2 regions of the Lentibacillus daqui genome follow, and region 1 is predicted to be linked to the other one. Evidence: riboswitches for the same ligand, from Rfam matches in the RefSeq annotation. Region 1 holds a riboswitch; the other holds the start of a gene.
What was found. Region 1 has a riboswitch for lysine ahead of dapA (4-hydroxy-tetrahydrodipicolinate synthase). Riboswitches for the same ligand answer to the same signal wherever they lie in the genome.

Region 1 (10,907 bases):
TTACTTTTGAATCTAATGGATGAATGTATTCCTTGAATACAGTTTTTATGGTATGATTGTCCATGAGTTCTCCTTATAATTTGGGATTTGGACAGGACTACCATTCCCTTATTATAAGGTTTTTTTATAGACTTTTGTAGTGAAAACTCCCATTATTCCTAATGTTCCAACTAAATATTTTTCTTGATATTTGTAGAAAAACTTTATGCAACGCTAGTGATCCTAAATAAAGAACGTAGTAGGAACAGAACTAGAGGTGGAATTAATGATCCATTTTTTGAAGGAAAAAGCTGAGCATTTGTTTTCCGGTTATTTTGCAATGGTAATGGCAACTGGTGCATTATCAATAGGTTCATACCTGCTCGGAATGCATATGATTGCCAAGACATTGCTGGTTATAAACATATTTGCCTATATTGGATTATGGACACTAATGATTATTCGCATTATTTACTTCCTTCCAAATGTATTAAATGATTTAACCAGCCACTCGAAAGGGCCAGGTTTTTTTACATGGGTTGCGGGAACGTCAGTGTTTGGCAGTCAATTGATTATCGTTGGGCATCATCATGTCGTATCTGAGTACCTGTTTGCGCTGGCTATTATTTTATGGTTGATTATTATGTATACCTTTTTTACGGCGGTTACTGTACGCAAGAATAAGCCGACAATCGCTGAGGGAATTAATGGGGCATGGTTAATTGCTTCAGTTGCCACGCAGTCTATTGCTATTTTGGGAACATTATTGGCGCCTTACGTAGGCGGAGAGGCGCAACGAATCCTTTTGTTCTATACATTAGCCATGTATTTTCTAGGGTGTATGCTATATTTGAACATTATTACGTTAATCTTTTACCGGTTTACGTTCGTGGAGTTCAAGTTTGAGGCACTGACACCGCCGTATTGGATTAATATGGGGGCCGTTGCTATTACAACATTAGCAGGGTCAACATTGATTATGCATGCGGACTTATTGCCGTTTTTACATCAGATTACCCCGTTTTTAAAAGGCTTTACGTTATTCTTCTGGATTACGGGTACATGGTGGATTCCGTTACTTTTTATCCTGGCGATTTGGCGGCATATCATCCATCATTATCCACTGACTTATGATCCGCAATTTTGGGGAATGGCCTTTCCGCTGGCGATGTATACAACAAGTACATATCAGTTTTCTGAAGCATTGGGACTGCATTTTCTACTAATCATTCCTAAGATTATGTTCGTGATTTCCATCGCTGCATGGGCTCCTGGATTTATTGGTTTAATCCATCATGTCATCGTTTCTTTTCAAAGGCATAATCAGCACCTGTCCTGATGAGGAAATATAAGCTTTTGAACTATTTGAATAACCTTATGGGATACAACACAGGATTTTTGTGAAAAAAAGAGCCCATAAAAAAATCGCAACAGTCTCGTACCGTTGCGATGTCAATCATGTTAGCTGATAGCTCTCGTTTGTCTTACAGGGATTACTTGTCTTAACGTATTCATTTCTGTTTCATTTAATGGAACGAGTGGTAAACGAACCCCGCCGACCGGGATGCCAGTTATGTTTAAAGCAGCTTTTACAGGTGTAGGGCTAGGCGCTTCGAATAATGCCTTCATGATCGGCAAAAGTTTGCGATGCATTGCCGCGGCCTGTTGTACCTCACCATGTTTAAAATGTTGCACCATTGCCTGCATCTCATTGCCGATAATGTGCGATGCAACGGAAATAACCCCAGTTCCGCCAACAGATAATATGGGCAAGGTCATACTGTCATCGCCACTATATAAGGTGAAATCAACTGGTGTTCCCTGAATGATTGCCGCTGTATCATCCAAATTCCCGCCGGCATCTTTCACTGAAACGATATTATCGATTTTCGACAGGGCAATAATCGTTTCCGGTGACATATTGATTACACTGCGTCCGGGAATATTGTAAAGCATTACCGGCAATGATGTAGATTGGGCGATTGTCTTGAAATGCTGAAACAATCCTTCCTGTGATGGTTTGTTGTAATACGGGGTAACCAGCATGACCCCGTCAACGCCGATCTCTTCTGCTTGTTGTGTTAATTGGATAGATGCGTGCGTGTTGTTTGATCCTGTTCCGGCGATCACAGGGATCTGTTCCCCTACAGTATCCTTAACAAATTTAAATACTTGCAGTTTCTCTTCAGTTGTTAACGTAGGTGATTCTCCCGTTGTTCCTCCTACGACCAAACCATCTGATCCATTGGCAATCAAATGTTGCACTAAAGCAGCGGTTGCTTCATAATCCACCTCACCATTGGCATTAAATGGCGTTACCATTGCAGTTAATACCTGACCGAAATACATGTCGTCACACCCTTTGAAAAATTTTACTTGCCTTTTTTGGAATAAGGATGATCAGGGCAATCGGCTTAAACGCAAAAAAGCAGCAACGACGGCTTCATTGCTGCAGAATAGTTTTATATGAACATTTCTGCGTAAGATAGCCCTCCATATAGCTCACTATATGACAGTCCTGCATTTATTCAATAACAGAACCAGCGTCCGGAACATGAGCTTCCTTCCGCTTCGGCAAATTCCCCTTTCCACCATGATCACCGGATTCTCATGATCCTCCTATGATGTACTCATGTCTTTGCTCCTCTATCCTTATATCAAAAGAATTGAAATAAGAAAATATTTAACTACTTGTACTGTACCAGATAAATGAAAAAACAACAAGGGTTAGAAAGTAAATTGATTAAAATGATTTTGATTCTATGCAGGAACGATTAGTTGACAAGATAGTGAAGCGGTTGTACAAAGGAGTAAAGCTATAGGAGGGCTATAAATGCACGTAAACATGAATGGAAATGAACTGGTACTAATGGTTGGGGATATCACCGATCAGCAAACAGATGCGATCGTTAATGCGGCTAATGGGACACTGCTTGGCGGGGGTGGCGTCGATGGTGCCATTCATCGGAAAGCAGGGAAAGAATTACTTGCTGCATGTAAAAGGATCCGGTCGGAGGTATTACATGGAGCGGAATTGCCAACTGGTGAGGTGGTTATTACCGATGGCTTTGAACTGCCGGCCAGTTATGTGATTCATACAGTCGGCCCCATTTGGAAAAAGGGAGATCATGAGCAGGATATTTTGCTGAAAAGCTGTTATGAAAATTCCTTGAACTTAGCCCTGGAGAAAGGGTTGAACAGTATTGCATTTCCATCTATATCGACAGGCGTTTATCGGTTTCCAATAGACCGGGCGGCCGAAATAGCTATGAAAACGATTATTAACTTTTTAACTGCACATCCATTTGGCATTGTCAAAATGGTATTGTTTTCCGAACAAGATTATCAAACATATCAAACCGCCCTCACCAGAATATTGAATGAACATAGTGGAGGGTGACTGGTGGACAAGCAAATGACGCCCAACCCAAAATGTTGTTGGTGAAAGGATGTTTTTTTCCCGCCAAAAAACGGGAATCGCTGATATAATGTGAGAAATCGCTGATATAACGCCCAGAATCGCTGATACAATGTACAAAACCGCTGATACAATATCCGGAATCGTTGACAAATTTACAATGCAAACAAGCTGTACCGTCAAAACGTTTACGAGATCAGAAACTATTACGTCTTGCTAATCCCAATTAAGGAGTCCCAACTGGAAATTTTTGGGGGCCTAATAAACTTCAACTACCCAATCGCTGTGATATGATAAATATAAAGCTGAAATAGTAAGAATCGAGGAGATAGACATGAAAAAAGTTGGGCTGGTTATGCGTAAGATACAATTTGCAGAAGCACAAGGGCCACGTGTATTTGCTGATCGATTAAAGCAAATTGGCAAGGAATTGGGAGTGGAAATCGTTTTTATTTCCCCGGAGCGCCATGTCAGCGAATATGATCATCTTCCAGGTTACGAGTATGAAAAGGGTGATTTGGTCAATTACGACATTGTGCTGGATAAACTTGATAAGGAAAATATTGATCATGTTATATACACCGTATCGGGGTTTACCTATCTGAACATGTTTATTAAGCATAGTGTGCTTTTTCCACACAGTATCCCGGATCCGGCATTAACTGGTTATGAAATGATGAAGCCATTTTACGGGATAGTGGATAAGGCGATTGTGCAAACTGAATATTTAAAAGACAAATTGATGACAACATTTGATGTGAAGGATGTAACGGTTATTCCGATTGGTTTTAATGAGAATATGGCCAACAAATATTTTGACCCACAGCAAATCATCGATAACCGGATTCTCTGGATTGGCAGGGACGAGGAAAATCGCCGGCCCGATCTGGTTTTTGAATATGCACGAAAGAATCCGGATAAGGAAGTGGTGATGGTATTCGGTGGGGAGCGATATCGGGAAAGTGTTAAAAAATATGTCATACCGGATAATGTAAAATTGGAGTTTGCGCTGTCACAGGATGAGATTTTTGCATTGATGAATAGTGCCAAAGTGTTTTGGAGCTGCTCGAAATTTGATACCTATGCGATGCCCTTAACTGAGGCGTTAGCAATGGGAAAAATCATTGTAAAGCCAGAACACCCATGTTACAGGCATATTAGTTCGCAGCACGCTTTTTCCGGAAACGAGCAAAATTGGTTTGAGCTTGTCAATATGGCAGCTGCATCACCATACAAAGTCTCACAGGAAAACCGGAAGTACGCATTTGATAACTTTTCCAGCACCATCATGAAACAAGGCTACCGGGACTTTTTCGATGCCTGGCTATAGGACAAAGGGGCGGTTCTCCAGTCCCACCATTTTATGGAAGTGCCGAAAAAAAGCGAATGGTCCTGTCGATAAAAATGGGCAAAGCCGCTGACCGCACTGAAAAAAGAAGTGGGATAATGTGCCTGTCCCTTTGTCCCGCATTGTCAAATTTGTTTGGCGGGTCTATAATAGATGCTTCTGGTTTTATTCTATTTACGGAAAGAAGTGTCCGAGGTTGCAATTTTGTAGAGTTGTAGTGCAGATTGCTATTTTGTGCGTTATCTATATGATTGGTAACGGTATTCAAGACGTCCTTCATTTGTCGATACCAGGTAGTGTGATCGGTATGATACTATTATTCGCCATGTTATCCATGAATATTATCAAAGAGAAGTGGATCAAGGATGGGGCTGGTTTTTTTGTTAAACATCTGACCTTTTTCTTTATCCCGGCTACAGTGGGTATATTAAACTATGCCAATATATTCGCTGGCAAGGGGTCACTTTTAATCGTGATTATCCTAATAAGTACTGTACTGGTGATGGCCGGGGCGGGGCTTGTTAGTCAATGGATTATTCGCTGGAAGGATGTTAAGGATGATTAATCTTTTCATCGGGGTAGCTGCGATTATTGGTACGCTATTAATCTATTTGTTTTCGATAAAAGTTCATCAACGGATTAATTTCAGTTTTACCGCACCTGTCATTATCGCCACGTTTCTCATTATTGTTGGATTATTAGTTTTTAAAATTCCTTATGAAACATATATGGTAGGCGGTGATTGGATTAATAAACTGCTTGGCCCCGCTGTTGTTGCGCTTGCCTATCCGCTTTACCAACAACGGGATACATTGCGACAACTAATCATACCAATTCTCGGCGGCACTTTAACTGGGGCGGTAGTTGGTGTTTCGACCGGTATATTGCTGGCAAAATGGGCTGGATTTGATAAATTAATTATTTACTCCCTTGGCCCCAAATCAGTAACAACACCAGTTGCAATGGCAATCGCTGACTCAACGGGAGGAATTACCCCACTTGCCGCTGTGTTTGTGATGATTGCCGGGATTGGTGGTGTCATGATCAGTTCCTTTATTTTAAAGTTTTTCCGTGTTAACCACTATTTAGGTAAGGGTGTAGGGCTGGGATGTGCCTCTCATGCGATGGGAACGGCCAGCGCGATGGAAAGTAATCCACTAGAGGGATCGATTAGTACAGTAGCTATGGTTGTTAGTGCAGTGGTTGTTTCGATTATCACACCAGGCTTGATTGTATTATGGACTTAAGAAATCGTGAATCAAACAGGATCAGAACGGCTAAACCACTTAGTTTAAGACAGCCGTTCATGAAAAACCTGTTATTTCCAACGCAGTGACATTGCCAATTTACAACATTGCCCTTTGTCGGAATACATGTCAAAAGTTATGCCGTCCGGGGTATAGCGTACCTCCACTCTTTCTTTGATACCGGCTGAGTGGATCAACTGTTTTACCTTGTTTTGATCACCGCGCTGTGCAGCATCCATTACATTGCCGGCAAATTCCCTTGATTCACTCAATTTATTCAACAAGACGTTTCCATCCTTCATTAATTGTTTAAACGTTTCAGCGGATTGATGAAAAAGGGTTGGATCAACTTTGGGATATTGCCGTCCGATTTCCGGATACCCTGTTTGCGGTTGTATTCGATGATAGTTGTCAACCGGTTGATTAACCGGGATAAATGGCAAACAATATATTGATCCCGGATAGGGTTGAAGCGGATGATAATACATCAGAATGCTACCCTCCCACCTGTTCTCGTGATGCACCTACTTCTCTTCAATGTTACTTGCAAGATAAGAAGGTGTCTTACTGCCGGTTCATGCGTGATAAATCCCTCTACACTATATGTTTGCCAATGGATAACGTGCAAATTGGGTAAATGACACGTAATTTTGGCTGATTTATTCATTCAGCTAAAAATTTTTATTCCCTGTACGACATTCCAAACCAGGTAAACAATGTATAAAATCCCTGCTATCAAATAGCCAATCAGAATCGTCCCTGTTGCAAGCCCCGTAGAATTGTACATGCCAAAAATAACACCCAAAATAATGGCTAAAACAATGACGATGATCGGAATGATATGAGATAGCAAAGCACGTCGGGCATGGTATTTGACACGTCCATCCTTTGTTACAAAATAAACGATAAGCGGAAACAAAAACGGGGCAAAAAAGATGCTAAAGTAATTTAAGGATGACAAAATTTTGTTTTCCGTATTCATCTTACTTTCTCCTTTCAAAAACGGTACCAATTTTTGAATAAAACCATGCATAGTATTTCGCAACCTCGATAATTTATCCCAAATAGCACTTCCTTTACACCTTTTGCGGTCACCTATCACACCAGTCAGTTGACATTTTTAGAATTTTTATTATATACTTAACTCAACAAGGTTGAATATAGATAAACTGTATTGAATATAATTGGGCAAATGTTTCATTTCATGATCGCATTACCCCTGTTTTGAATAATGTATTAAAGAGATCTTCTATTTCGCATGTAAGCGGATTCAATTGTAAAGGATAGCTCCAAATTAAAAAGGAGGGACAATAATGGTTTATTGGCCAAGTCGTGTACAGATTAAAGAGGTTGGACCACGTGACGGTTTACAAAATGAAAAGAAACCTGTCTCAACTGCTGACAAGATAAATTGGATCAACATGTTGTCGGAAACCGGGGTGAAGGAAATTGAGTATTCATCGTTTGTTCATCCGAAGTGGATTCCGCAACTAGCGGATGCGTATGAAGTTGGTCTGAAAATAAATCGTAACCCAAATGTCCGTTATTCCGCTCTCGTTCCCAATATGAAAGGACTGGAACTCGCATTGGAAGCCGGAATTGATGGTGCATCCGTATTTATGTCGGCAAGCGAGACCCATAATAAGAAAAATATTAATAAGTCCATTGCAAAAACGTACCCGGTGTTGGCAGAAGTGATTAAAGAGGCAAAACAGGAACATAAACATGTAACCGGTTATGTTTCAACAGTGTTTGATTGTCCATTTGAAGGCAAGATCACTCCGGAGCAGGTGATTCGTGTTTGTGATAAATTATTCGAATTTGGTGTAGATGATATTTCACTTGGGGATACAATCGGTACCGCTGTCCCATCCCAGGTGGATCAGCTGCTGGAAACGGTATTGCGGCGATATCCACAGGACAAAATCATCATGCATTATCATGATACGAGAGGAATGGCGATTGCTAATATTACCAGATCACTAGAACACGGGATTACCAGATTCGACAGTTCGATTGGCGGGTTGGGTGGTTGTCCATATGCTCCAGGAGCTGCTGGCAATGTAGCGACAAATGATGTGCTTTATCTGTTGCATGGTCTGGGAATAGATACAGGAGTCGATGAGAAGAAACTTCAGGAAGCCGCCTTTTATATCCAGAACAAATTGGGAAAAGCACTGCCAAGCAAGTCATTAACCTATGCAGCCAGTCAGGCTTGAAAGGCTGATCATATAACACAAAAAGGTGATGAATAAAGCCATCCTGTCACTTGTGAGCCGGTGACTGATGGCCTTTCTTGGCTTGTAAGATTTGAGAACTGGGGATTCTTAGTCAACATTAACAGCTCATACTTAGGCTTACCAACCTCTAATCTTGACGACATAAGGTTAGTATTCTATGATAAATACACCTGTATGGGTGCTTCAAAAAGGAGGATAAAAAGGACCGAGAAGTTCTAGGCGGCGTAGCTTTGAGCACCGGAGTGTACATAGAAGGTACATGAGGAGCGGAAAAGCAAGCCAACGAGTTCTTCAAATGAAGGCCGACTAAAAACGGGCTTTGCGCCCACGTCGGCATACCCCTTTTGCAGGGGCATGTCATTTTTACCGGACTTTTTGAACATCTTCTGTATCGGAGCGAATGGAAGGGAGCGAATCATCATCAACCTGCAACATATCGGGACAAAAATTAAGCAAGCACGATTACGCAGTCGGAATACGCAACAGCAAGTCGCCGACCAGTGCGGGATTTCTAAAAGTTTATTATCCAAAATCGAAAATGGACAAACGGCATCCGCTGTCGCAACGTTATCAAAAATTAGTGAGGCATTGGATGTACCACTTTCCTGGGTACTTGATGGCCATCCAGAAACGGATCTTGTTCTGCTGCCGAAATCAAAGCGGGAATTCAGTGTTGGGGACGAAAGTATGGGCTACACGTATGAACTGCTGGCACGTTCACGATTTTCGAATATTGAGCCAACAATCGTGCATGTAACACCAAAGGATACCAATCAGAGACATGAACCATATACCCATTCCCAAGATGAGTTTATTTATATTTTGGAGGGATCGATAAACCTGCTTTATGATGGCGAAAAGCATTTTATGGAGCAAGGGGACACCTCTTATTTCAAGGGGGTAAAACCGCATTTATTTGTCCCGGTAGATAATGATGGGGCGAAAGTGTTAACGATTTTTATTGATAGCGGTACATAAGGAGCAAAGTCGCCGGAGTTGGACATTTCTTGCTGCTTAGGAAATTGTGTTTCAACTAAAAACAGACCATCAGCGAAGGTCTGTTTTTAGTTCTTTTTTTAAGCAATAATATAAAACAAGTATTCTGGTCCATTTTTTACTGGTTCTTTAGCAAATTGGTAGCCATGTTTCTGGATCTCTTCAGGTATATTTCGGAATGAGGAAGGACAGTCGGTAATCACTTGCAGCAATTCTCCGTCATGCATCTCTTGCAGTGTTTCCATTGTGTAAATAACTGGATATGGGCAGGACTCTCCGCGCAAATCCAACGTGTAATCAGCTGACATGTTTTTTAACTCCTTTCTTTAAACCGGTGTTGAATTGGTCGTGCCTTTGCAAATAAGCTATTATAGCAAAACAGATGCCAAGCAAAATGAGGGTAGCAATCATTGCCCCTGGTGCTCCCAATATATGAATGAGATTGATAGGTTTCCCGCTTGCAACGAGGAATTGATATACGCCAAGGTGATCCCAGGCATAAGCGAGTGCAGTTACACCAATGAGATTGCCAACAAATACAGTTAAGTAGAGTATCTGTCCCTCCATCAGCCGGTACATCATACCTGTTTCACAACTGCTTGCCAGGACAATCCCCAAGCCAAACAATACACCACCAACGAATGTGCTTGGTGCAGCTACTTGCGTGATGGGCTGAATGCCATAAACAAGGATGATGATCAGCGTAATAATCGTGCTAATTGCCATCCCCGCAATAATCGCTTTTGCCATCAGACCTCGGCCGCTTAACCATAAATCCCTGAATGCAGAAGTGAAACAAATTTGTCCACGCTCTATTAATATACCAAACAATGCGCCAAATAGTGCGGCTACTCCAAGCATCGTTTTCCCAGTGATAAAGAAATAAACAATCAGTGCTACATATGCCAGTGTAATAACACCACCAATATAAGGCTGAATGGTTTGATTTTTTACTGGTGAAGGATTGGAACCGCCTTTTTTCAATTTTGGTTTTCCCTTCCACCATGATGTTTTGGTTATTTTTGTTCCAAGGTACGTACCAAGTGCAGTTGCTACAATAAAAATCCATGAGTGAAAAGAGAATTGCGGCATACCCGTAAAAAATGCAGCAAGGTTACATCCCATCGCAAGGCGGGCACCAAAACCAGCAATGATCCCGCCAATAAGCCCCTGAACCAATCGGCGCTTTTGCCTGGGGATTCGCATTTTAAAATTATTGCTGTAAAGAACCATGATTAAAGCGCCAATAAACATCCCCCAGACAATCCATCCATCTGTCCGGGAAAATGTTGTCCCCTGCATGTGCACAAGGGAAAAATAATCCCAGTCAGATATGTCAATCCCGAGCAACTGCAAAATATGTCCGCCCAATCGGGTAAATTCACCGGTAACCGCCCATACCCCTTTGGTTATACCAAAATATAACGCGCTGAGGATCCCCGCCAGGATCAACGCTACATAGGGGTTCCAATAATTTGTAAATAATGTGTGAATTGCTCGTTTCATCAATCTTATCTCCTTAATAATTACGTGAATTGTACCATAGTATTTAATAAAAAAGAATACCAGCCAAAAACCCTCAGAACATTCTTGTATCAATGTATATGATGATAGTGACCCTTCTTTATTTTAGTATATTTTCATCGTATCGCAACCATTACCTTGAAATGTTGCAATTC
Region 2 (10,907 bases), 1.4 Mb from region 1:
GTCCTTTGCATCATTCCGCGCTCCAATATATCGTATAAATGGATAGGAAAAATTAATCTGGCGTACAATAATCTCCAACTGAATATGGACAACGGTCGAACGGATTGGTAATCTTGAAGAAATTCATTTATTTCGTTACTTCTGATTTCCTCCTGCAGAAAATACGTACGAATATGTTCTGCCAAATCCCGGGCAGGATGATCGTATACAAGGCTGTCAGCCCATAAAACCGAGTTGGTGATGTTGTCGTGATAACGCTTAAAGGAAATTGTACCTTGATCAACCATGTCAAAGCGATATTCTTGCTCCGTTTCCTGCACATATTGGATAGCATTTTCGCTGATTCCAATAATATAGGGAAACACATCCATGACTAACCGATGATAAGGGCAAGGGTTTTCCATTGCCGTTTGGGTCATGTTCTTTTCAAACAGGCTTAATTTTTCTATCCATAAATGTTTCCATTGCCCATAACTGGAAATCTCCTTGGGTTCATACCTGTACATCGAACCAAGCTGGTGGAATTCGGCTAGTTGCCGTCCGGGTGAAGAATGATTGACCCGCTGTTGTTCATGTAATTGTAAAACCATGTAACGCTTTCCCTGATATTCCAAAAACCAATCCCCCTGCTTATTGCGAATCGGAATAGCCAGGTTGGGATAGTTGTTTTCAGCCAGGTAGTAGGCGAGTGATGCCTGTTCCATATAAATAGTTTCCTTGTTGGCGGCAGAAATGATAAAATAAATGGCGTCACCACTTTTATTTCCGTGCCTGTTATCCAGTACGGCTATTTCTTCCGTTTGCACATCATAATATGTTGCAAGCAAGTCTTGCAATTTACTCCCTCCCGTAGTGAAAATTCATTCAGAGGCCTCTTAAACTGAATGGCAGTTCAACGACATGGTAGAGTTGAACTGTAATCATATATTGTTGTTATGGATATATATTACTTATTATTTTCATGGCAAAAAACCGATAAAGATGGCAATATACCCATTTATTATAATCTATGTCAGCAAACGACACATCTTAACCAAAAAATGAAAGGAGATTATTATGGATAAAAATACAAGTCAAAGCGAATTGGAATTAAAAGCAAGGGAATGGTTAAACGATCGTGGGGTTACAGTCGATGACATTGCCGAACTTGTTTATTACTTACAGGCCAAATATCATGATGATTTGAGCATGGAAGATTGCAAGTTCAATGTGGATCGGGTGTTAACCAAACGGGAGGTACAGAATGCGATTTTAACCGGAATACAGCTTGATAAATTGGCGGAAGTTGGCAAATTGGATTATCCGCTCCAACAAACCATTGAAACGGATGAGAGTTTATATGGTGTTGATGAAATCATTGCACTGTCCATTGTCAATGTTTATGGTTCTATCGGTTTCACAAATTACGGTTACATTGATAAACAAAAACCAGGCATTCTCAAACGATTAAATGATAAATCAACTGGTGAGTGTCATACTTTTCTTGACGATATTGTCGGTGCCATTGCTGCGGCTGCATCAAGCAGATTAGCACATGGTTCTGCCGATGCAAAAAAACTGGATGATTAAGCAGAATGAACAGGGAGTGCACAAGAATTGCACTCCCTGTTACATATAATTAAACCATTCGGCCAAATTCCGTACATGATAGGTTGGCTTGGTTTCCAAATGAGGATAATCCGTGTATGGAGTCACACCGGTAAATACCATCAGTGTATCGATACCTGCGTGAATCCCGGCCAGGATATCCGTATGGTAATTATCTCCTACCATCAATGTTTCTTCTTTGGCAGTTCCCAATACTTTTAATGCTTGTTCAGTAATAATTCGCTCGGGTTTACCAATGAAAATTGGCTCTTGGCCAGTACTTACCGTAATAACGGATGAAATGGCACCGTTTCCTGGAACAAGACCACGTTCTGTTGGAATGGCGATGTCACTATTTGTTGACAAGAACGAAGCCCCATTACGAACTGCAAGCGTTGCGATTGCCAGTTTTTCATAAGTTATCTTCCTGTCAATCCCGACGACAACAAAGTCAACCGCTTCATCTGTCACCTGCAATTGTTCCTTTTGTATCGCGTCAACCAATCCTTCTTCCCCTATCACATAACAACGTGCACCTGCTTTTTGTTGTTTAATATAGTTTGCAGTTGCCATGCCGGATGTAAAAACATGATCGGGTGTCGATCTGATCCCCATACCCGTTAATTTTCCTGAAATTTGTTCCTTTGTTTTTGCGGAATTATTGGTTAGAAATAAATAAGGAATGTCTCTTTGATATAATTGCTCCACGAACTCCGCGGCAGCTTCAATCCGTTCATCACCGCGATACATTGTTCCATCCAGATCGATTAAATATGCATTGTACCGCTTCACATGGTTTCTCGTATCAATTGTTGGAGAATGCATTGGCAACACCCAATTCATTTTCGAGATAATGTCGGATATGTGTGCTAAATTGTTCCAACACATGAATATGATCCAACAGGCTTGTTCGTAATGTTTCATGATCCACATCGAGATAATCCTTTACCAACCTTTTTCGCAATTGGATCATCGATTTGTATGTACCTTCGTCGCTTTCCGGTAATACTTGCTCATCGATTAATATATCAATGATATCATCAAACCCGCCCGGATCCCGCATAATAAAACCGTCAATCATCATGTTTCCGGTATCTAAGATTGCTTCAACGGTCATCTGAGCAATACGTTCCAACCCCAATTTTTCCATGTCGGTTTTCGGTTGCTCTTTTTTGACTACTTGCAATAAATCATCCATATATATTAATGTCTGTTCGATTTTTTCACGATCCACAAAATACATTATATCCCTCCTAAACATCCATCACAGTAATTACTATACCATATTTAAGATGGAGGCTCCCGGTTTGTGGCTTGTTTTTCATACCATTAATTAACATGGTTCAATCATTATTCTTAACAAAAGCTATCATTTAAAGGGGTGAATGTAAAATGGGAGAAAAAGATAAGGACAAGTACTCGGATTTTTCCAATGTAAACAATAGGAGAAATTATTTAATTCCCGAAGAATTTCCGGAGGGTCCAGCTGGTTCGGAAATCAATAAAGATGAACCTGTTACTTCCAGCAAGTCGACGCCCTGGACAAAACATCAGCGCCGTGATAGTGCATTTGTTTACCCGTATAGAGAACTTCATGAGGATTTACCACGACAAACACCCGGTGCCCATCCAATTCATGACGAGCCAGACGATGTTCACCCACAGCAGGAAGATGACTGACAACCTGTATTTAGAAATCGGCCGGGGCTGCCGATTTCTTTTTTACGTTAAATAAGCCGTTGAACAGGGCTTTATATATCCACCTTTTTTAATACAAAGTAAGCACAGCCAAAATTACAATATTCATACAGGTAATCATCCAGTGCACTTATTTTTGTATCGAAAGAAGCTTTTGCATTTTGGTCATCATAAAATCCTTTTAGCCGTAATTGATCATAGCCCCAATCACCGACAATAAAATCATATTTTGTCAAAATTTCTGAATACCGTTCTTTTACTATAGGCTCCTGAAAGGCATTCTTTATGTTTTCAATAACTTCATAATACTTTCCTTGGATTTCAATCAACCTAATTCCCCCCACATTGTATATAGTGTACCATAATCCATTACCTAATAACCAGAAATTACAAAGAGAACCTGTTATGTTGCTTGTATGATTTTTGTCATGCACTACAAACTAACTGTGAGGGGGAACAATCATATTTGCCTTAGGAGGTCAATCGATGAAGAAGTGGAAAGTTTTTCTTCCATCTGTGTTAAGCTTGGCCATTATTACCGGTTGTAATGGAGTAAACAATAATTCCCAAAGTGAACAGGAACAAATGTCTGATTCATTGACACCTGACAGACAGCATACCCCAACAGACGAGGAAAGAGACAACAAACTTGGCTATGTCCGCTACAATAAGAACCAATTGAATAACGATCATGAGAATCTGCATTCCGTTCAAATCGATCGGGACAAAATGGCGGATATGATTACCAGAATGATTTTACGCAACAACGGTTTTAATGAAGCAGCTACACTTGTTACTGATCAAGAAGTATTAATTGCCTACCAGTTAAATGATGATATGGATCCAGCCACTGCTGCAGATATTGCCAGCAAAACCGCCAAATCAACGATGCCGGGATTTTTCAATATTTATGTATCCGATAACCAAACGTTAATGAACGATATCCAAAGTTTGCATAATTCCAGCATTCGTAACCAAAATTATGACAATACTATTGATAACATTATTCACGAGATGAAAAAATCTCCCCAAGGCAGAGAGAACAATATGGAAAATAACACAAGATAATTCCATCGTAAGCAAAGGGGGCAACGATATGACAGCCCTCTTTGTTTTTTTTAAATAGGAGGTGTGATTAAATGTTGCGTGTCCGTACTTATTTCATCGTCTCCTTTATCCTTCTGTTTATCATGGGTTTATTTCCTGTTCCGACAGCTGCGGACGACAATAACATTTACCAAACCCGAATGGCTCTCTATAAAAAAACAGAAAGCTTAACGCAAATCCCCTGGTATTATATTGCGGCTATTGATCAATATGAGCGCAACATGGGAAACGACAGCAATAAGAAATCAGAGCAAAAAGTTTCCATATCTATTCCGGATGAACTATGGTATGGCTTAGGAAACGGTGCCAAAAGTGATCATCCAAATGTAATAACACTTTTTAACGGAATCGGTAAAGATGGAAACGGCGATGAAAAGGCAGATCCGGGAAATCCGGAAGATGTTTTATATACAATGGCCAATTGGTTGTTGCAATATGGACCGACAAAAGAGGATATCAAAATCGGTTTATGGCATTATTATAAGCGGGATCTTACCGTCCAGACAATTATGAACACGGCAAAGGTGTTTCAACAGTATCAAAAGTTGCATTTAGTAGACAGGGATTTTCCGGTTGCAACCAATTACAATTATAGTTACAGGAGTACATGGGGGGACAAACGTGGATTTGGCGGAACCCGTATCCATGAAGGGACAGATATTTTTGCTGACTATGGAACACCGGTCAAATCGACCACCTATGGGGTGATAGAAATGAAAGGCTGGAACTTGTATGGTGGCTGGCGGATTGGAATTCGTGATATCAATAATATTTATCACTATTATGGTCACCTAAGCGGATATGAAGACGGAATTAAAGTGGGGCAAGTTGTGAAACCCGGTGATATCATCGGCAGTGTTGGCTCAACAGGTTATGGGCCGCCGGGAACCTCGGGGAAGTTTCCACCGCACTTGCATTATGGCATGTACAAAGATAATGGTCATAGTGAATGGTCGTTCGATCCATATCCATATTTACGCAAGTGGGAACGAATGGTGAAGTGAAATAACGGAAAAAACAAGAGCCATCATTGTATAAATAATGGCTCTTTTTAAGAGGATGTTCAAAAAGTCCGGTAAAAATGACACTTCGAATTTCGTCGTTGGCTTGCTTTTCCGCTCCTCATGTACCTTTTATGTACACTCCGGTGCTCAAAGCCACGCCGCCTAGAACTTCTCGGTCCTTTTTATCCTCCTTTTTGAACACGCACTTTAAGGAAAATTTAATTAAATTTATGAATTGGATTCTTTGGATTTTTTCACGGCATTTACAATGCTGGCCGCCAAGCCCCCCCAAATAATAATGATTCCAAAAATCGCAACAACAATCGCTCCTCCACTCATATTAGTTTGCCTCCTTCGTCTTTGATTGTGCTTCGTTCTCACGTGTTTTCCATTTAGTAAAGGTCATGATTATACCAATCACTAATGCCGCAATTGCTACAAACCAGCCACTATAAAAAATAAAGAAATCAGGATACCCTTCATAGTTACCATTTTCAGTTGCAAATTGTTTCAGTAAATTTTCTTTAAACAGACCAAACAGCATATAGCCGAGTACAAGTGGTGTAACGATTCCCAAGCTAGCAGTCCACCACCAGCCTAACCGGATATCAGAAATGGCATTTGCATGAGCTTTAAATTCTCCAAGTTTACGCAATCCCCATGCAACAAAAATCACTTCAATTAACCCAAGCAAAGCAACTCCAAACTGGTTAATAAAGTAATCGGTCGTATCCAGGAAATTTAATCCGCCTCTTGTGGCAAAAACAAAGGAACAGATCGCGGCGAGTCCGCCACCAAACAAAACTGCTTTTTTCCGGGTAATGCCGAATTTATCCACCAACCCGGCAACATAGGTTTCAGAAATCGATATTAATGAAGTTAACCCTGCGAGCATCAACGAGGCAAAGAATAAGAAACCAAATAACCCGTTTAGCGCTGGGAACTGATTAATGATTTGCGGGAATACTACAAATGCCAGCCCCACACCACCGGCAACAACCTCATCGACAGGTACATTTTGTTGGGTAGCCATGAATCCAAGTACAGCGAATACACCAATTCCAGCAAGTAATTCAAAACCGGAGTTTGCAAACCCGGTAATGAACGCATTATTAGTAATGTCCGACTTTTTGGGTAGATAACTGGAATACGTAATCATGATCGCAAAGGCTATTGATAAACTAAAGAAGATCTGACCATAGGCTGCAACCCAGACACCAGGCTTCGCAATTTCGGCAAAGTTCGGTTCAAAGAATGCGTTCAGTCCAGTCATCGCACCTGGCAGTGTAATGGCACGAATAACAACAATCAAGAAAATAATGACCAATGCAGGAATACAGATGCGGTTTGCTATCTCAATCCCCCTCTTAACTCCTGCGAACAAAATTCCCAATACGACAATCCAAACGATGATGAGCGGGATAAGTACACCAGGAACCAAACCACCAAAATTCCCCGGATCAACCAAATGCAAATAATCGTTAAACATAAATGATTCCGTGTCTGTTCCCCAGCTTAGATTAAATGAAAATAGTGCATAAGATATTGCCCAGGCGATAATAACCGAGTAATACGTTGAAATGACAAATGCAACCGCTACTGCCCACCAGCCGATGAATTCAGATTTCTTATGCATTCGGCTGTACGTTAACGGAGCTGAACCGCGATATTTATGTCCCATCGTGAATTCCATGATTAAAATCGGAATTCCTGCAGTTAGTAACGCAAATAAATATGGAATAAAAAATGCACCGCTTCCATTTTCATAGGCGACGGCCGGAAATCGCCATATGTTCCCAAGACCAATAGCTGACCCTACTGCAGCCATAATAAATCCCGCCCTTGTTCCCCATTGCGAACGATTTTCCATTGATTGACCTCCTCATTAGTAAGTTCTTCTATTTAATTATATTAGATTAAATTAAAATCTTTCCCCTTTTCTGATATTTATACTTGTATTATACCGTTACTTTTAGACTATGTCAAAGTGTTTCAACATATTGACCAACCAATATATGCCTAGCCGCATCACGCAAACTTTACCATCTAAAAACCCCCTCTCATCCACTGACAAGAAGGGGGTTGCGTTAATTTTCCACTTTTGTTTTTTCGATAAATTGAAATAAAAAACCAATGGCAACCAAAATAATGATAGCCGTCGCCAAAGCAAGGATCATATAGTTCGTCCAGCCAATAATCAAATAACCAATACATGAAACCAGTGCAGCCAACATTGCATACGGTATTTGGGTTAAAACGTGATCAATATGTTGCACACCGGCACCAGTTGAAGATAATATTGTTGTATCCGAAATCGGTGAACAATGATCCCCGAACACTGATCCGGAAAGCACCGCTGCTAATGTTGGCAATAACATATTTATATCTGCACCAAGTGTCACGTCCACTGCAATCGGCAGCATAATAGCAAATGTACCCCATGAAGTACCTGTAGCCAATGCCATAAAACCAGCAATAATGAAAAATAAAAATGGCAATAATGTTGTGCTTATCGAAGCATTATCCACAAGTGTTGCCAAATAACTCCCGGTTTCCAATGTGCCGATGATGGAACCAATCATCCATGCCAAAACTAATATATAAATGGCTGGAAGCATAGCCTTAACACCTTCGATAACAATCATTGTTAAAGAGGCCCTTGGGTGACTGGACCGGAGATGAAAAATCAGTGAGCTAATTACGGCTAACAATCCCCCAATGAACAGTGAAACATTAACATTTGTATTGGCGAAAACCTGCAAAAATCCAACTTCACCGCTTTCCTTTATGCCCGTAATAAACATCATCGCAACAGTTGCCACAACTAAAACAACAATTGGTACGATTAAGTGATAAACACGGCCGTTCTGATGCGGTGTGAAAGTCTCGCTTAAATCACCTGGTACTTTTTTATTCGGATCAACTACTTCCCCTGTCTGAACAGCCCGGTTTTCATGTTTTCGCATTGGTCCCATGTCGAATTTCATAAATGCTACGAGGAAAACAAGAATAACTGCTGCAATAGCATAAAAATTATACGGAATCATTTTGATAAAAGCTTCAAATGGCTGTATATTTGTTATTTGATTTGCAGCAAACAAACTTCCGAGCAACCCGATAATATACGCTCCCCAACTGGATATTGGCGAAAGAACAGCCACAGGCGCGGAGGTGGAATCAATATAATACGATAGTTTTGCACGCGAGACTCGATGCCTGTCCGTCAATGGTCTGGCCACTTGACCAACAGCAAGTGCATTAAAATAGTCATCAATAAAAATAATAATACCTAAAATTGCAGTCATCACCTGTGCCCCGACCCTTGTTTTGACACGTTTGATCATCCAATCACCAAAAGCATGACTTCCACCGGATGCTGTTATAAATGCAGTCATAATTCCCAGCATTAGTAAAAATCCTACCAACAACAGGTTGCCGCCGTCAAAGCTCCCATCGTCTACAAATATGCTAGCGAACGACCTCCATATTTCCTTTAAGAATTCTAAAATATTGAATTGATGAATGAATAATGCTCCTACAATAATCCCTGCCCCCAACGACAGCAATACCTTTCTTGTGAGCAAGACAAGTATTAACATAAGTACCGGGGGGATTAATGAATAAATTGTTCCCTCCATATGGTAAACCTCCATTTCTTCATCAAACGACCGGAGAACCTGGAAATTTTAAAGACATAAAAAAACAACGATAGAAAATAACCTACCATTGTTTTTAGTATACGTTATCCTCCATTTCGATCAGTAGTTCTCCATACATTTGTGATATGCATGACAGTATACCCCTTGTTCAAAGATACACCAGCATCGATAAATATGATCTTTATGATGCTTCGGCAACCAGCCCTTTTTCCAATCATCATCGTTGTCATTCTCCAATTGGATACTCATCCTGCTTGCGCCTCTACCTCACCGATCTGATAAGGTTGATTATTTATTTATATTAATACTATACTAGTCTACTTATCTTTTTGCAACTCATTTTTTGGTATCGAAATTGGCGGATTGTTGTTTCCCCCACCGCCGTAATATTCCGGAACTTTCCCCATCACAATACCGGAAGTCACATAAACATCAGTGCTTACTTCTTTGACACTGGTGGAAAACGGTATAACAATTTGCACTTCAGCCTCGGCATGAATATAAACCTTCACTAGCGCACTATTAATCCCGAATTTTTCTACTTCATGTTTTACATCCGTTTTCACATTTCCAACCAGCTCCAGGTTTACAGGTATTTGGGGGCCAAGATTAGAAAGTACAGTATTACCAGTTACTTCCCCAAGCGGGATATTGATCAGTGTCGGATCCTCGGTACTCTTCTCTTCTGCAGTATCCCCATAATCCAAATCAAGGTCCGATTGTTCATCCTCCGGAATTTCCCCACTATTCATTCGTAAAAAAAACTCTTCTGCTCTATCGGTTGCATATCGGTTTATTTCATTGATCGCATCAGGTCTGAATTTCCAGGATGTAATGTTGCCCTCATTATCCCTGGTAAACTCCGTAACATTTTCAAAATCATAATCCTCTGCGAATTTCACAGCAGCATTAATCCCACGGGTCGCAAACTCTGTTGTTTTCACTTCAGCTATATCCCTTAATGTCGGTTTAATCCCTGCATCCACAATAATAAGGGTTAGTCCAATCATAGCCACGAATAAGATCATGGTAATTACCAAAATATTTTTCGCTGGAAGTGGTGATCTTCTTTTCTTGAAAACTGGCCGTCGTCGCAACATCAACCCCCCTCTGAAACAATTTTATGCTTGTTTCAGAGGGGTTAGAATGCTATTTCCGGATTAATTATTCAAGCATTCTACAATTCTACAATATCCGGTCCAGGCATCTACGCCAGTCTGATATCTTTAACCACCGCCATTTGTAAAACCACTACCCGTCATCATGATATCTTGATCAAAGCATCACGACCGATCATACCCGGCTCCCAGTCATACTGTTTAGCTGCATCCGTTATCTTTTCAAGTGGTGCATTTAGTAAATCGTCAATTGTTTTCACCCCAACAGCGCGCCCGGCAATAACATGACGGTCTGCCAACATCTCATTCAATACATCTACATCCAAAGCACCACACATGATATAACCTATTTCATTTGTAATAATTAATAAATTCGTTTTTGGCAACTCTACTTCGATAGCGGTAAAGAACAAGCCCTCTACTTCCAATGGATTTACTGTTATCATGTTACCGTTTCCCCCCTCTTATTTACACTAACATATGTATTCAAGGGGCTTGGGCAATGACACTTGGTTGTGACCAGAAGCGGTTAAATCTCATATTACCGTTCAGCAAAGTCTTTTTTTAAAGTATAAGCGAGTAGATCACGCAGAAATTCTGGTAAAAAATATTTTTTTGTTTTTGATCTGGCCACTTCCGGAAGCAATCGACCGAATGTAAATGTATCGGCAACTGCAACCGTGTAAGTACGATCTGGATTGATAGGATTATCTTGAAACAACACTTCTCTGACT

Region 2: linked by a shared signal. The riboswitch ahead of O2S85_RS06605 (Na+/H+ antiporter NhaC family protein) and the one ahead of dapA (4-hydroxy-tetrahydrodipicolinate synthase) in region 1 are both predicted to bind lysine.

Annotation. Positions count from the first base shown of each region.
Region 1 covers NZ_CP114176.1:3,672,719-3,683,625, reverse strand. Annotated here, with positions in the region: gene O2S85_RS18315 (IS4 family transposase) at 1-64, opposite strand, end outside; gene O2S85_RS18310 (tellurite resistance/C4-dicarboxylate transporter family protein) at 266-1,318, shown strand; gene dapA (4-hydroxy-tetrahydrodipicolinate synthase) at 1,441-2,328, opposite strand; lysine riboswitch at 2,458-2,636, opposite strand; gene O2S85_RS18300 (O-acetyl-ADP-ribose deacetylase) at 2,813-3,379, shown strand; gene O2S85_RS18295 (glycosyltransferase) at 3,732-4,727, shown strand; gene O2S85_RS18290 (CidA/LrgA family protein) at 4,942-5,310, shown strand; gene O2S85_RS18285 (LrgB family protein) at 5,303-5,992, shown strand; gene O2S85_RS18280 (YuzC family spore coat inner layer protein) at 6,064-6,480, opposite strand; gene O2S85_RS18275 (magnetosome magnetite crystal formation protein family) at 6,660-6,974, opposite strand; gene O2S85_RS18270 (hydroxymethylglutaryl-CoA lyase) at 7,306-8,211, shown strand; gene O2S85_RS18265 (helix-turn-helix domain-containing protein) at 8,587-9,210, shown strand; gene yedF (sulfurtransferase-like selenium metabolism protein YedF) at 9,309-9,536, opposite strand; gene yedE (selenium metabolism membrane protein YedE/FdhT) at 9,526-10,734, opposite strand.
Region 2 covers NZ_CP114176.1:1,306,711-1,317,617, reverse strand. Annotated here, with positions in the region: gene O2S85_RS06655 (YutH/CotS family kinase-like spore coat protein) at 1-836, opposite strand, end outside; gene O2S85_RS06650 (phosphatidylglycerophosphatase A family protein) at 1,057-1,569, shown strand; gene nucF (5' nucleotidase NucF) at 1,609-2,379, opposite strand; gene O2S85_RS06640 (DUF86 domain-containing protein) at 2,393-2,830, opposite strand; gene O2S85_RS06635 (hypothetical protein) at 2,980-3,267, shown strand; gene O2S85_RS06630 (YutD family protein) at 3,339-3,614, opposite strand; gene O2S85_RS06625 (YhcN/YlaJ family sporulation lipoprotein) at 3,772-4,353, shown strand; gene O2S85_RS06620 (M23 family metallopeptidase) at 4,425-5,396, shown strand; gene O2S85_RS06615 (methionine/alanine import family NSS transporter small subunit) at 5,625-5,735, opposite strand; gene O2S85_RS06610 (sodium-dependent transporter) at 5,737-7,266, opposite strand; gene O2S85_RS06605 (Na+/H+ antiporter NhaC family protein) at 7,484-9,034, opposite strand; lysine riboswitch at 9,151-9,328, opposite strand; gene yunB (sporulation protein YunB) at 9,373-10,155, opposite strand; gene O2S85_RS06595 (YunC family protein) at 10,317-10,619, opposite strand; gene O2S85_RS06590 (bifunctional metallophosphatase/5'-nucleotidase) at 10,715-10,907, opposite strand, start outside.